Regions from separate parts of the Vibrio sp. E150_011 genome, predicted to be linked through region 2. Evidence: predicted binding sites of a transcription regulator. Region 2 holds the regulator's gene; each other region holds the start of a gene.

Evidence for each region. The regulator PurR, encoded in region 2, represses purine synthesis genes. The targets are predictions, from matches to a motif close to TNANGNAAACGTTTNCNTNA.
Region 1: a site for PurR is predicted at 3,905-3,924, ahead of pyrD (quinone-dependent dihydroorotate dehydrogenase). Genes of this name have one in related genera too.
Region 3: a site for PurR is predicted at 2,557-2,576, ahead of purE (5-(carboxyamino)imidazole ribonucleotide mutase). Genes of this name have one in related genera too.

Annotation. Positions count from the first base shown of each region.
Region 1 is NZ_JBHFOL010000009.1:160,054-165,503, reverse strand. Features, by position in the region: gene rlmKL (bifunctional 23S rRNA (guanine(2069)-N(7))-methyltransferase RlmK/23S rRNA (guanine(2445)-N(2))-methyltransferase RlmL) at 1-1,562, opposite strand, end outside; gene ACE1OE_RS15230 (cell division protein ZapC) at 2,101-2,646, opposite strand; gene pyrD (quinone-dependent dihydroorotate dehydrogenase) at 2,852-3,862, opposite strand; gene ACE1OE_RS15220 (NAD-glutamate dehydrogenase) at 4,115-5,450, opposite strand, start outside.
Region 2 is NZ_JBHFOL010000019.1:2,318-7,767, reverse strand. Features, by position in the region: gene ACE1OE_RS20825 (alpha/beta fold hydrolase) at 1-673, shown strand, start outside; gene ACE1OE_RS20820 (DUF2007 domain-containing protein) at 708-1,028, opposite strand; gene ACE1OE_RS20815 (TVP38/TMEM64 family protein) at 1,025-1,711, opposite strand; gene ACE1OE_RS20810 (TfoX/Sxy family DNA transformation protein) at 1,835-2,425, opposite strand; cyclic di-GMP riboswitch class I at 2,539-2,622, opposite strand; gene purR (HTH-type transcriptional repressor PurR) at 2,795-3,805, opposite strand; gene torD (molecular chaperone TorD) at 4,153-4,800, opposite strand; gene torR (two-component system response regulator TorR) at 5,092-5,450, shown strand, end outside.
Region 3 is NZ_JBHFOL010000017.1:72,915-78,364, reverse strand. Features, by position in the region: gene ACE1OE_RS20275 (DUF1488 domain-containing protein) at 1-91, opposite strand, end outside; gene aroE (shikimate dehydrogenase) at 92-913, opposite strand; gene hemF (oxygen-dependent coproporphyrinogen oxidase) at 979-1,884, opposite strand; gene ACE1OE_RS20260 (L-threonylcarbamoyladenylate synthase) at 1,900-2,439, opposite strand; gene purE (5-(carboxyamino)imidazole ribonucleotide mutase) at 2,641-3,126, shown strand; gene ACE1OE_RS20250 (5-(carboxyamino)imidazole ribonucleotide synthase) at 3,129-4,259, shown strand; gene ACE1OE_RS20245 (topoisomerase DNA-binding C4 zinc finger domain-containing protein) at 4,311-4,898, opposite strand; gene ACE1OE_RS20240 (DUF494 family protein) at 4,933-5,409, opposite strand; gene dprA (DNA-processing protein DprA) at 5,406-5,450, opposite strand, start outside.

The sequences.
Region 1 (5,450 bases), on a different contig from region 2:
TAATCATGAAGATTAACAATCAACTTAGCGCCGTATTCATTAACTTCCATGCGATCAGATTTCGTTGCTAATCGATTGTACTGAGATGAACCTTTCTTCTTCTCACGAACCTTAATCACAACGTTATTCGTCTCAATACCGGTCACGTTAATGCTGGCGCGAATAATTTCCGTCAAGCGACGTTTTGTCTTCTCTTCTGGAATGTCTTTAGGTGCGGCATATTCTTGAATGACAAGATGGTCTTGATACACGTCAATGGCGACATTGTACTCAGGAAGATCGGCGTCATAAATACGATAACAATCCAACTCCTCACGCTTAGCCCACTTGGCTATCTTCGCAAGGTTCTTTTTAAGTCGGTTGGTAAAATCAGGGGCAATGACTTGGTCAGTGCGTTTTTCGGCAAGTTCACCTGCAGAGCGTCCAGATATTGAGTAATTTTTCTGGTGACACGGTAACGCACCATTATTCAACTTAAATTGTTTGTCAGCACGCATACGTAAACAACTTAACAGATCATCTGAACTTGAAAATATAGAAGCCTTACAGCCACCAAATTCGATTTTTAATTGATTACCAAACTCAGTATATAATGCGATTAGACCAGGTTCGGTCCCTAGTCGCTCACCATAAGGGGGGTTACAAATAATCACGCCATCGCCAAACCCTTCTGGTTTGGTCAATTTACTCGCATCACCCACTGCAAACGTAATCAGGTCTTCAACACCAGCACGGCGTGCATTGTCTTTTGCCGTTTGTATTACTCGAGGGTCGTTATCAAACCCCCAAAACCGGCTGTCAGTTTTCTTGACACCGCGTCGACCTTGCACGCTGGCTTCCGATTTAATCTCTGCCCACAGCTCAGGTTGGAAGTCTTCATAGGCTTCCAAACACCAACTTTTGCGCTTAACGCTTGGCGCCATATTGGCCGCAACCATCGCGGCTTCAATCAATAACGTTCCAGAACCACACATAGGATCTAATAAGTTACCACCAGGCGTCCAACCGCTTCTAGCTACAATAGCGGATGCTAAAGTTTCACGTAATGGTGCACGACCCGCTTCGGTACGGTACCCACGTTGATGTAAACCGGAACCAACCATATCAAGGCCTAATATCGCTTTCTCTTTATGTAAACGTACGTGAATACGCACATCCGGGTTTTCTTTACTGATATTTGGACGTGGTAGGCTCTTTTTAGTGAAACAATCAACAATTGCATCTTTTACTTTCATCGCGCCGTATTGGCTATTGCGAATTTCATTGTTAGTGCCGTTAAAATCCACAATGAATTTTTTAGAACTATGAAAATGGTTAACCCAATTAACTGCAGACGCAGACAGGTACAAATCCATATCATCTTGACAGGTGAACTCAGCGAGAATCTTAACGAAGCGAGAAGCATATCGGCTCCACAGGCAAAGACGATAGATCTGCTCATTAGTTGCTTTAAATTTCACCCCTGCCTGGACGGGATTGACGGTTTCGATTCCAAGTTGCTCAAGCTCACGAGCAAGTAAGTTCTCAAGCCCATTTGAAGTAACGGCAAGATATTGATTCATAGTGTTTGTCTGACTGCGGAAAAATGGCACTAATTATACCTGATAAAGCCAAATCTCACTAACCAAACAAGCCGCTTTACTCATGATTACTGTTTATTTGCGCAAGCTTTAATCATATGAAAACAAACAACACTCCTCTTGATTCACTTTGCCATTTTTTAAATACAACTCATGCCCGTATCGCTTAAGGCCGAAGTGACTACTTATTCACATCAAAACTGGACTATACCAAGCAAGTATAATTAATGAAAGTTACTTACATATTAAATAAAATGAGGAATAAATGATGAAAAAATAGAGGTTTTATGATGAAAAACAGAGCGCAAACTAAGTGATATTTATCGCAATTATTTGCGGCCCTTCAAAATATGTCGTGACGGGAAAGCCCTTATGAGGGTGCTTCCATGAAAGCGATGGTATGAGGTGACGTTTTCCAAACAAAAAAAATCGACCCTAAGGTCGATTTATTATTGATGGAGCATCTTAACGTTGGAATAAAGCACCACTGCTTTTCCTCTTTGGCGTTCTCACGCCCTTGCTAGCCAACCAATGCGATTGGCTCTAGCGACGTCATGTAGAGATGTGCTGAAGCCATCCTATCATGCATCACTTTAATACTTTGACCAAACTGGACCCCTTTAGATGACGTCAGGTTAAACGCCTCTAAATCGACTAACGCGCACAAGCTCGCGCTCTCTCCCACTTCTAAGACAATAAAGAACCCCGCTGAGTGCTGGTTCGTCAATCGAACCAACTCGCCTTCTTCAGGCTCGAATACGGTATTCTGATGGTCAAAGAACCAACTCTTCGGCTGTACCGGCTTATGAAAGCGCTTGGCCGCTACACAATACAGAGCTAACTCGGCTTGTCGTGGTTCAGAAAGGTCTAATGTACTAATTTGGTCTTTATAGATTTGAAACGCGGACGCGTCATCAACTGTGAAGTTATTCTGACCCATCGCGCACTCAACTAAGAGTTTTCGGGAAAGATTGGTTTTAAAAACCATCTCATTTCCCAAATCCAGCATCAGAGAATTTTCATCCTCATCCATATACCAGATCCATGTATCGCTGGGTTTAAGCATCGTTCCGTCTCTTATAACTAAAGAATAATCAGACTGTTAGGTAAAACGCTTAATTACCTTTTTGGTCAGTTGATTCTAATTCTACAAACGATTGGATAAAAAAAAAGGGGAAAACTATTTCCCCTCTCTATGGTTATAACTTGGACAGAACTGTCAATATATGAACGTATTGCTCGTCTATAAGCGTATTAACGAGTGAAGAACATTATAAGTTCTTGACGATCTCTTTCACGAGCTTAGGTCCATGGTAAATAAAACCTGAATAGACTTGGACCAATTCAGCACCAGCCATCAGCTTTTCTTTTGCAGATACATAAGAATCGATCCCGCCAACACCAATGATCGGTAGTTTACCATCAAGATGCTTAGCCAATAAGCGCACCACTTCGGTACTGCGTGACTGAACCGGTCGTCCGCTTAGTCCACCAGCTTCATTTGCATGCTTCATACCGTCAACAATGGTACGGTCTAACGTCGTATTCGTCGCGATCACACCATCTATATTGTTGTTAATGAGTGATTCACAAATCTGTTGAAGCTCATCATCGCTAAGATCTGGAGCAATTTTCAACGCAAGTGGCACATACTTTCCATGCTTCTCGGCCAACTCGGCTTGCTTTGCTTTTAGCTCACTGAGAAGATCGTCAAGTGCTTCACCATACTGCAGCGAGCGCAGCCCTGGTGTATTTGGGGAAGAAATATTGACGGCTATGTAGCCTGCATGTTCATACACTTTTTCCATGCAAATCACATAGTCTTCAGCCCCTTTCTCAATCGGGGTGTCTTTATTCTTACCAATATTGATCCCAATAATACCGTCGTACTTCACCTTTTTAACATTCTCAACTAGGTTATCAACGCCTAAGTTATTGAATCCCATTCGGTTAATAATGCCCTCTGCTTCTACAAGACGAAAGAGGCGTGGTTTGTCATTACCCGATTGCGGACGTGGTGTAACCGTCCCTACTTCGACAAAGCCAAAACCCATGGCACCAAATGCTTCAATGCACTCGCCATTTTTATCAAGACCAGCAGCAAGTCCCACTGGATTCTTAAAAGTCAGTCCCATACATTCGACTGGACGATCAGGTAGATGTTGACGATAAGCTAAGTCAAGAGGTGTGCCGGTAAAGCGCTTGAAGTTTTGAATAGCAAGATCATGAGCCTTTTCGGCATCAAGTTGAAAAAAGCCAGTTCTGGCCAGACGGTAAAGCATGGTGCCTCCGATAGATAACCCGTGTAAACGGGGAGGTATTATTCACGCAAACGTTTAAACTTGCAATTGAGAATTCGCTTTTGTTTACCAAAAGCAATCGTTTAGGCGAATAAGCATACAATCACAGAGTGACAACGTCACCAATGACGCTAAAGTAATAAAAAACGCCCTAATTGGGCGCTTTTATTTAGGCTAAACCTAACGTTGCTAAACCTAACGTTATCTGATTAACATACTGCGTGAAGCTCTGGCTTAAGCCGTGGCCGCACAGTTTAGATTAAGTAGGCTTAATTCTCTTAATGCCACAGAGAACTTAGCAAACTCATGAACATTACCCACTTTAAATTCATTGAGTATGTTCTCCCAACGTTGAAGGCTTACTGAGTTCGTCTCCATCCAATTATCAAGTGACAGGATAACGTTTTTATCGTCACCACAACCACACCGCAGTACTTGAGCGGTGAGTTGGCGTTGTTGCCAATCGAGATCTTCTCTAAATGCCGCTCTTGCAAGTGCTTGCCAGTTATTGTCTACCGCTTGGCCATTGATTTGATTCAAGAACCAATGAAGCGACAAACGATCCCCAAGATGGAAATACAGTTTTGATACTTGCTCAACAGCAACGTTGGCTTCTGCGGCTATTTCTGAAATATCCACAGCAGACAATAGGCTTGATAAACGAGACACATAGTTTGCTAGATCTTTATCTACCCCGCTCTCGATCCACACTTGGGCTTGTATATTGTGTTCAGCGACTTCTTCATTAACTAAACAAGTTTCAAGTTTTTGTTCAATTTTAATCACATTATCGCGGTAGCGTGCGACAAGTTGTTCTACTGACTGTTTGCCAGGGCGATTACGTAATAGCCATCTTGCTAAGCGGCGTAATGTGCGGCGAACAATAAACAGTAGCTCATATTGAGCCTCAGAGGTCGCGACATTATCAAGTTTACGAATTTGCTCAAAGGTAAATGCAAAACCGTAAATCTCTCGTGACGCTGCATAGGCGTTTGCAATATCAACAATGGTTGCACCCGTCTCTTCTTGTAGACGCGTAACAAAGTTGCACCCCATTTCGTTCACCATTTGATTCGCCAATCCTGTTGCGACAATTTCTGCCTTCAATGGATGGTTAGGCATACTATCAATATAGTGACGGCGTAACAGTGATGGGAAGTATTGCACTAATTGTTGGTTGTGATACGGATCATTGGCAATTTCATCAACGGCTAATTGCTCTTTAAGGACCATTTTCCCATACGCGACAAGAACAGATAGCTCGGGACGAGTCATCCCAATGCCTTGCTTCTCTCGCTCTAGCAAATCATCATCGGCGGGAAGATACTCTAACCCACGATCTAAATAACCGGCTTTTTCTAGTGTATGAATAAACCGTATTTGCTCCTTCATAAGCGGAACGCCTTGGTATTCAGTCACTGAAATCGACTCAGCTTGGCAATATGCATCGTCAAGCACGATGTCACCAACTTCATCTTCCATTGCCTCAAGCGTCTCATTGCGCTGCTTAATCGTCAGATCACCGCTTGAGACCAGTCCATTAAGGAATATCTTAATGTTAACCTCGTTG
Region 2 (5,450 bases):
AGAGCACTTTAATCTGCTGTTTGTCGATCTACGTGGGCATGGTAAGTCAAACGAGTTGATTAAAGATATTATGGCAAGTGGCTACACGTTTAAAAGTGTGACTATTGATATTCTTAAAGTGCTCGATCACCTTAAAATTCAATCGGCACACTTTGTTGGTATGTCACTTGGCACAATTATCGTCCGTAATATTGCTGAACTGGCCTCACCTCGAGTTCGTTCTATGGTGTTAGGGGGCGCTGTAACACGGTTTAATACCCGCTCACAGTTGCTTGTGAACCTAGGGAACTGGAGTAAGCATATTATCCCTTATATGTGGTTATATCGCTTATTCGCCTATATTGTTATGCCTCAGCGTGGACAAAAAGAATCTCGTCTTTTATTTGTGCGAGAAGCGAAGAAGCTGTGCCAGAAAGAATTTAAGAGATGGTACACGCTAACAACAGAGGTTAATCCACTTCATCGTTATTTCAAGGATAAAGAACTTCCTATTCCAACATTGTATTTAATGGGGGATAAAGACTATATGTTCATCCACCCAGTAAAAGAAATGGTAGCAGAGCATGAATCGAGCCGCTTGCTTGAAATTGAAAACTGCGGGCATGTCTGTAATGTCGAAAGACCAGATGAATTTAATAAACACTCCATCGCGTTTATTAAATCGGTACAGTAAAATAACCTTAAGTACTTTAATTGATGGTTAAGTGCTAACCGCTGAGTGCTAAGTGCTGACAGTTCCAGCATGCTCCAAACTGCGCTTCATTGAGCTCATTGCATTGTGGGCAGTGCCAGCTAGCTTGGTCGTGATTGTTCTCTTGTTGTTGCACCGCTAAGATTAACGATTTAGCTTTCGCCTCTTGGGATACTTCGTGTAACCAGATGTAAGGTAGGGAGCTTTCATCAAAAGGCACTTCGCCTCTCAATCCAAATACCCCCTCGCCACGTACCTCACACTGAACCCCTTCGGCAAACAGTTGCTGTTGCATGATATGTGTTTCGGTAGGATTATTACCTATGTATATCTTCATTTAGTCTGTACCTGGGGTGATTTTGAAAACCGAGCCATCGCCCATTTCGTGATTAAAGGAAATAACCCTAACAATGCAAAGGAAGCGAGAACAGCGGGTGATACTATGCCTGATAGACTGTCAATACTGGCGAGTTGGGTGCCTGCATTAAGGTAAACCGCAGTACCCGGTAGCATACCAAGTTGACTAACCAAATAGTATTTTGAAACGCGAATTGGGGTTAGCCCCATGAGTAGGTTAATTAGAAAAAATGGGAAAATAGGGATGAGTCTCAAAGAAAAAAGGTAAAAAGCACCATCCTTTTCAACGCCCTTGTTGATCGTCGCCAGTTTACCGCCGAACCGCTTTTGTACCCAATCACGTAGAAGAAAACGACTGCTAAGAAAAGCGAGCGTAGCGCCAATAGTACTTGCAAAAGAGACCAGCAATAAGCTCACCCAAAAACCAAATAACGCGGCGCCCAACAAAGTGACGACAGCGGCGCCTGGGACAGAGAAGGCGGTGATGGTGATATACAGAAAGAAATAGGTAAGCGCGGCAACCAAAAAATTATTGTCAATATAAGTGGCAAGCGCTGCCTGTTGTGCCTTGGCATTTTCTAACGTCAGGTATTGTCCAAACTCTACGCCTAGAAAAACAATAACGGCAACAAATCCTAAGCCCAATAACAATTTTTTACTCATGTCCTACTCCATGTCGATAATGCATCTTTAGTATAAGACACGAACATCGGAATTTAACTTTCAAACAGATAAAAAAAAATCAGCTAATGGGCTGATTTTTTTATAAGTAAGAGAGAACAAGTACTAATTGATATGATTGGCTAGCTCGTCGCGCTTGGCTTGTGGAATCACAGACCAGTGAGTACCATTAATCGCACCTTCTAACGCCCAAAGTAATTCGAGACCGACACTTGTCGAGTGTGTTTTTTGAATTGCCTTGAAGGCTTCAACGGATCCATGCTCTTGAAGTGAGTTCACCGATTCTATCCCCGCTTTTTTGAGCATGCGCTCTGTTGCAAGACGCAAATTCGGGAGATCTTTTAATCGGGTTGGTTTGCAGTCAGATTGTTTTACTTTTTCATCTTTTGCGTAATCCAACGCTGAGCGTGCATAGTTCAATATCAACTCACTGTCATTCCAGCTATCTTCAGGCAGGGCAAAATATTTTGTCACTACTGGGAATCCACGTTTTTTATAAACGTAAGGCTTGAAGCCGTTTTGCTTGAATGTCGCGACGGTTGTTGGGTTAGTTCTGATGTGTAATTTACTGTTCACTGCTAATGCAAACATCGTATCGTCAACAAAAATGCCAAATCCACCGAACATAGAGCGGGATTTGACTTTTCCAAGTTGAGCGAACAACTGCATCGAATTTTTTAATATTGGATTGTCCATATTTGTCTTTTCTCGGTGTTATTTGATTGTGTCACCAAAATCAGGTCCGAGAGTGTAGCAAACAGGCATCAATTCCTTGTTAAATTAAAAACAAGAATTCAGTGTCCTTTGCCATCGGTAACCCCGCTACCTACCATAAATGGTTTAGGCCGGAGGCTTTGCGTCCCAACTTTTCAGATGGTTTGCCCTGTGCGTGACTTTGTTAGAATAAAGAAAAAATGCGTTAATCTGCATTGAGATATAACTAAAGTGTGACGTTGCTTCAAAAATTAGGCGGGTATTTGTGCTTAAGAGGTAACATAAACTAACAATTAGGCGTCTAAAATCTGGGAACAAGATCAAAAAAAAGCGCCTAACTAGGCGCCTTTGTCATTTTGTTGTCAGGTTTTTGACAGAGTGGCGTTCAATTATCTCGGGGTGCATCTCAAATATACGTTTGTCATGACCTTTATCTTTTATGCGTTCTAGCAAAATCTCAAAGGCGTTCTTTCCGACACGACGTTTCGGTTGGTGAACCGTCGTCAGTGGTGGAGAAAAATACTCAGCAAGCTCAATGTTATCGTAACCAATCACAGAGATATCTTCTGGTACGTTCAAACCGAGTTGTTGTAAACGACTCATAAGGCCTAACGCCATCGTATCGTTAAAGCAGAACACGGCGCTTGGTCGTTCTTCCATTGCGGCAATACGATTCGCTGCGATGACCGCTGTGTCACACTCAAAGTTACCTTCAAATATACGGTCTTCTTTCATTTCGATGCCGGCTTCTGATAGCGCACGCTTGTAACCAATAATGCGTTCTTGGCACACCGCTTTTTCTAGGTGACCGCTCAAACATGCGATGTCCGTATGGCCTTTATCAATTAGGTATTTTGTGGCGAGATAACCACCTTCCTCCGAATTATCAATGATCTTATCTGCTTGCGAGCTCTCAGGACCCCAGTCCATGATCACTTTAGGAATATCGGAGTGACGATCAAGCATGCTAAGAAGCTCTTCTGTGAGATCTGAACACATGACGAGAATACCGTCGACGCGCTTCTCTGCTAGCATTCGAATGTAATCTCTCTGCTTTTCATACACGCCACCAGTGTTACACAGAATTAATGTGTAACCTTGACGATAGCAATAGCTTTCAACGCCATCGATAACCTCGGAGAAGAATAAGTTCGTTGATTGTGTAACCAACATACCGATGGTTTTCGTTGAGTTACATTTTAAGCTTCGCGCAACGGCGCTTGGCGCGTAATTGAGTTCTTCTACGGCGGCGTTGACTTTTTCTTGTGTGGCTTCGGCAACAAAACGTGTTTTGTTAATAACGTGAGACACAGTAGTAGTTGAAACGCCAGCTAGACGGGCGACATCTTTGATTGTTGCCATAGCTTTATCCTATTAGTAACGGCTTTTGCGTATGGTCAGCAAAAACGTCGTTGCGGTAATGCAGCTTTGTTTAATTAAAAAAGCGCTTTGGTGTATGGAATGCGTACCGAGTAAGTGAACCTAGTGACACATTGGATTCCAATTGTGGGTTAGCTATTCACCTGACAAGGACATAATAGCTAAAGATAGGAAAGCATGGGGCACTAAAATTTGGTTTTCGCATTGAAACGGCGGATTGTAATGCTAGTCGGTGACTCTAGCAACGTTTCAACCGACAAATTTGATGATAAATTAAAATTAATACGGGGTGACACCGCCACCTTGATTGATAGCGGTGTCTGCATCGGTTACTCAGCAGTTAAATAGTTAAGGTCTAACTGACAAAATGCAATGAGGAGTGTTGCTACCGCGGCGTAAAATCCAAATTCATCATACTCTTTACATTTTTTTTCGAATTGAGGCAGCCATGTCATCAAGTGCTGATTAAGGTAATCAGCTTGCTCTAATAATGCGTTGTTGATGTGCGCCTCGGACTCCAGTTCATTAGAACGAATAATAAGGTTGCCGAGAAAGTCCAACTCTATCGCGAGGTGATCGGCTGGCTCATTTAAGTCTTCAGAGACGGCGACATTGTGTTTTTTTAACAGCTCGGTCATGTCATTAGCCGGTTTATCATTGAGAAGACCTGATTCACCTATGTACATTGAGGCATAAGGTAATGCGCCATGCTTATCTGATTTAAGAAATAGGTCACAAAAATCTGCGGATAGCTCAAGTTGGGCGTCTTCTCGAGTCTGTAATCGGTTCAAGCCATCAATGAGTGTATTGATCGGCGCTTCGAGTGATGGGTTTTCACCGAGACCGCTCAAAAAAGAACGTATTTCGACACTGTGATATTTATCCAGTTCTTGTTGAGTAAGCTCTTTGGCAAATAGGCTAGAAAGCCACCAGTATATCTCTGCACGTTGTTCATTAAATGCTTTCAATTCTTGCATCTTGTTCTCTCCAAAAGTCTTGCCCTTATTTTAGACAATAAAAATGAACAGCAGTAAGGGCAATAATGAAAAAAATCGAACGTTTATGAAGATAAATGAATAAAAGAGCGGTTGATGGTTTTAAAGCGACACCAGATGGGCAAGGTTCTGATTGCATATAGTGGATAAAAAGTGTTCTTGTCTTGAATCAATAAAAACACGACTTTCTACACAATACCGTAATGTCCGCTAGAATTGTGACTAATTATGAATAGAATGGCTTCGGTCATAGATAGAATAGAAACGGTGAATATGAGTTATCACGTATTAGTAGTTGAAGATGATGTCGTTACGCGTAGCAAGTTGTCTGGTTACTTTGAGAGTGAAGGCTATTTAGTAAGCGAGGCTGAAAGCGGTGAAGAGATGCGACAAGTATTGCAGTCTTCCAGTGTCGACCTTGTCATGCTTGATATCAATCTTCCTGGTGAAGATGGTCTGATGTTAACTCGAGAGTTACGTAGCCAGTCTGATATCGGTATTATATTGGTAACAGGTCGTACTGATAGTATTGATCGGATCGTTGGCCTAGAAATGGGCGCAGATGACTATGTAACGAAACCGTTTGAATTAAGAGAATTATTGGTCAGAGTTAAAAACTTACTGTGGCGTAT
Region 3 (5,450 bases), on a different contig from region 2:
TCATCATCCCTGATTGATGCGCATGAAATGTTAGCAGCAACAGTTCTTGATTCCAGGTAATATCATCTGAAAATAAGATCGATTGATTCATTTATTCTCCCTCAAGGTTTTTCCTCAATTCACGCAAAATTTGCTTCGCCCCCGGCCTCAGTCCACGCCACAGCATAAAGCTTTCAGCCGCTTGGCCAACTAACATACCGAGCCCGTCATAAGTCAAAAGTACGCCTGAATCCTTTGCCCACTGGTTAAATGTAGTCAGGCCTTGACCATAAGCCATATCATAACTGATCGTTTGAGGTTTAAAGATAGCGTCGCTGATGTCTGGTCGCTGTTGATATAGGCTTGCTGAGGTTGAGTTAATGACCACATCGTAACTTGTGAGTATCTCATCGATTGGAGCAGCATTGACGCCAGTAAAAATACTTGCTAATTCTTGAGCTTTTTCAAAAGTTCGATTTGTTACTGTAATAGAAGAAGGGTTTTGATCAAGAAGCGGTTTTAATACCCCACGAGCAGCACCTCCGGCACCAATGACAAGTATTGATGCACCTTCTAAGGTGACCTGATGTTGAAGTAAGTCCTGGACCAAACCTTCACCATCCGTGTTATCACCGATGATCTCGCCATCATCGAGTTTCTTAAGGGTATTAACAGCACCAGCTAGTTGCGCTCGTTCTGTCAGGCGGCCTGCGAACTGATATGCTTCCTCTTTAAAAGGTGCCGTGATGTTGCACCCTCGACCACCAGAATTGAAAAACACTTCGACCGCAGACAAAAACTCTCCTTTTTTAGGCTCTTGACGGCCATATTCCATGCTTTGTCCAGTCTGCCTAGCAAACAATGTATGGATAAAAGGTGATTTACTTTGGGAGATTGGATTCCCGAAAACAACGTACTGATCTAGTTTGCTCATGTCCCTGCCTGTTGCATACTAAAGTGATGAGAAAGACACTATCACTTCAGCATGCATTCGCCAAGCTACCAATCACGCGGCTTTAAGTAGTCAGAATAGAGTGCTGCTTCCGGTGTATTCGCTTCCGGCTCATAAGCATATTCCCAGCGAGCGAGTGGTGGCATAGACATTAAAATAGACTCAGTACGCCCGCCGCTTTGTAGTCCAAATAGAGTGCCTCTATCGTAAACAAGATTAAACTCGACGTAACGCCCACGACGATACAGCTGAAACTCTCGCTCACGCGAACCGAACGCCACGTCTTTTCGCTTCGCGACAATAGGTAAGTATGCCTCTAAGAAGCCATTTCCAACGGCTTGCATATACTGAAAAGACCGTTCAAAGCCCCATTGATTAAGGTCGTCAAAAAAGAGCCCGCCTACACCGCGAGTTTCGTTTCTATGAGGCAAGAAAAAGTATTCATCACACCATTTTTTATGTTCCGCATAGACCGCCTCACCAAAAGGGGCACACAATGTTTTCGCCACGTTATGCCAATGCTGGCAGTCCTCTTCAACCGGGTAAAATGGCGTTAAGTCAAAACCACCGCCAAACCACCATATCGGCTCTTCACCCTCTTTTTCTGCGATGAAAAAGCGGACGTTAGCATGCGAGGTCGGGACATGTGGATTTTTGGGGTGCAATACTAAAGAAACCCCCATAGCTTCAAACTTCCGACCGGCCAACTCTGGACGATGCGCAGTCGCAGACGCTGGCATTTTATCGCCAAACACATGTGAGAAGTTCACACCACCTTGCTCAAATACAGCGCCATCTTTCAGGACACGGCTGCGTCCACCACCACCCAACTCTCGTTGCCACTCATCTTCAATAAACTGAGCCACTCCATCTTCTGCGGCTAATCGTTCGCTGATTGTGTCTTGTAGCTGCATTAAGAAGGCTTTAACTTGATATTTATCTACTTTTGACATCAATAGTGGTCCTCTTTAACCCTGTCTAATAAGCTGCTGGGTGCGGGCATCACGAATCTCACTTGGCTTTGAGCGCCCACCAACCTCTCCATCAAGAATACCCGCAAGTCGGCCTCCAAGTTGCTCATGAACCTGCTGAACCGTCATGCAAGATGGCATACCCGACAAATTAGCACTGGTAGAAGTAATCGGTTTATCGAATGCCAAGCATAACGCTTGGACTAAAACATGGTCCGTTACCCTAACAGCAATCGTATCAAACTGACCGCTGAGCCATGGAGATACCCTTTCACTTGCCGGCATGATCCACGTGTAAGGCCCAGGCCAAGTCGCCGTAACATGAGCAAGTTGAGCTTTAGTGAGTTGATTTTCATCAATATAAGGACGCAGCTGTTCATAATTACTGGCAATTAGAATCAAGCCCTTTTCTACCGGGCGCTCTTTTACTGCCAACAATTTCTCAATCGCCTGAATATTGTCAGGATCACAACCCACACCAAACACACCTTCTGTTGGGTAAGCAATAACCTCACCCGATTTCAGCATATCGACCATAGAGAGAACATTATTCACTGCGTCTTCCTTCCCTTTAAATCTATACATTTTTTTTACAATTCAACGGCACTATGCGCAAAACACTCTTTAGAATCCAGAAAAAAACCCAACTTTCACTCACGCAAACGTTTTCCTTGGAAAAAAATACTCGTATAATGCGCGCAATTTAATCCATTTGAACATGCTTTGAAGGAGCGTCGAATGAAAGTCGGTATTATCATGGGTTCAAAATCAGACTGGCCAACAATGCAACTGGCCGCTGACATGCTAGACCAATTTGGTGTTGAATATGAAACAAAAGTCGTTTCAGCTCACCGCACACCACAACTACTTGCGGACTACGCGACGTCAGCAAAAGAACGTGGTATTTCTGTGATTATCGCCGGTGCTGGCGGTGCGGCGCATCTTCCTGGTATGGCTGCGGCTTTCACTAGCGTTCCTGTGTTAGGTGTTCCCGTTCAAAGTCGTGCACTTAAAGGAATGGATTCTCTACTTTCAATCGTTCAAATGCCAAAAGGGATCGCAGTAGGCACCCTTGCGATCGGTGAAGCTGGCGCAGCAAATGCGGGGATTCTTGCCGCTCAGATTATCGGTATTCACGATAATAGCGTCATGGAAAAAGTCGAAGCATTCCGACAGACACAAACGGACACTGTGCTCGCAAACCCAGATCCATCAGAGGGTTAATAATGAAGCACGTATTGGTCTTAGGTGCTGGTCAGCTGGCGCGCATGATGTCTTTGGCTGGCGCACCGCTCAATATCAAAATATCAGCGTTTGATGTGAACAGTGAGAATATCGTTCACCCTCTCACCTTAGAGGTTCTGGGCAATGGTTTACAGCAAGCTATCGATCTTGCTGATGTCATTACCGCGGAGTTCGAACATATTCCTCTCAATGTTCTCGATGTATGCGAAAAAAGTGGCAAATTCCGCCCTTCCACACAAGCGATTAAAGCTGGCGGCGACCGACGTATTGAAAAAGTATTGCTCGATAGCGCCAAAGTAAAAAATGCTACCTACGCCGTCATTCGATCACGAGCTGATTTTGACGCTGCGATAACGACTGTCGGCCTACCTATGGTGCTAAAAAGTGCACTTGGTGGCTACGACGGCAAAGGCCAGTGGCGTTTAAAATCACTTGAGAATGTGGATGCGATCTGGGCGGAAATGCAAGAGTGTATCGAGCAGTCCGACAACCAAGCGATTGTCGCAGAAGAATTTGTTCCCTTCCAGCGTGAGGTTTCTCTGGTAGGTGCTCGTAACAAGCAAGGCGACATTGCTATTTATCCCCTGGCCGAAAACGTACATACCGATGGTGTGTTAACACTGTCTACTGCCATTGATGAAAGAGCAGTACAACAACAAGCCGCTGAAATGTTTACTGCCGTTGCTAATTCTTTGGATTACGTTGGTGTACTAGCACTTGAGTTCTTTGATGTTGATGGTGAATTGCTGGTCAATGAGATTGCACCTCGTGTGCACAACTCAGGACACTGGACACAACAAGGTGCCGATACTTGCCAATTTGAGAACCATTTACGGGCAGTGTGTGATATGCCACTCGGATCCACTCAGCTCACCAGAGCAACATCGATGGTTAATATACTAGGCCAAGATTGCGTTCCGGAAGCGGTATATCAACTCGCTGGCTGCCATGTGCATTGGTATGGCAAAGAAAAACGTACTGGCAGAAAAATGGGCCATATCAATGTGTCCGCGTCGAACAACGCTGAACTGAAGGCTCAACTTCTTAAGCTTGCCGACATCTTAGACCACAATGCGTTTCCTGCTTTAATGCCAGCAGCACAAGCACTTTAGCCTAGAAAGTTAAGTGTTTAATAAAATGGTACAACCAAGATAAACGGCTCATTATAGGGCCGTTTTTTCGCTCTGAACCTTGTGACATGCACGTGAGGCGCACTCAAATACCGTGCCGGATGCTCGCTTCTTTTCGGTCAGCAAGGGGTAGCCACAGAATTCACAATCACCGGTGATAGGAGGGTGATTGATGGCAAACTTGCATTTAGGGTAGGCATCGCACGCATAAAAGACCTTGCCGAAGCGAGATTTTCGCTCGATCAGTTGCCCTTTAGCGCACTCGGGGCACGCCACTTCTGCATCTTTTTGCGGTTTATTATCTTCTTGCTTGTTCGGTGATTGAATAAAGTGACACTCTGGGTAGCCACTACAGCCAATAAACATCCCGTACCGTCCTTGTCGAAGCAGCAGTTCACTCCCACAATCAGGGCACGCAACACCAAGTGTTTTAATGACATGACCGTCATTTTGATGCAAAGGCTTGATGTAATCACAACCTGGGTAATCGCTACAGCCAAAAAAAGGACCGTGCTTACCATTTTTTAGCTGCAATGTTCCTTGCTGGCACTGAGGACACGACTCGCTATTAAGCGCATGCTCATGAGCCGAAAACAACTGGTGATCAATTTTACCGCTCATACACTCTCTTTTATTGACGATATCAACGTGTTCTTTAGTGAACAACGCCCTGTTCAGTGGTATAGATCAGCTCTTCCATAAGCGTGTACTCATTTTCATTACCCGGTACATTAAATAGTACCATCAAAATAATCCATTTTAGGTCGTCCAACTCGAACTCGTTCGTTTCTAAGCCCATGACGCGATCAATCACCATCTCACGAGTCTCAGTTGTCAGAACACCAACTTGCTCTAAGAACATGAGAAATCCGCGACTTTTGACATCGATACGAGACATTTCTTTGGCGGTATAAACCCGCGTCGACGTTGCTGCACTCATAGCAATAGCAGAGTGCTTATCTGTGTCTTGAAGCTCCGCTAGATCTTCTAACCATTGCAGCGCCTTGTAGATATCTTTTTGCTGGAAGCCTGCACGAAGCAATTCATCTTCTAGCTCGTCTTGGTCTACCTGCAGTTCCGCATCGCTATGGATATAGGTTTCAAACAGGTACATCAGTATGTCCATCATCATAGCTTGCCTCTCCCTTTGAGAATATAACCACCGGTAACGGC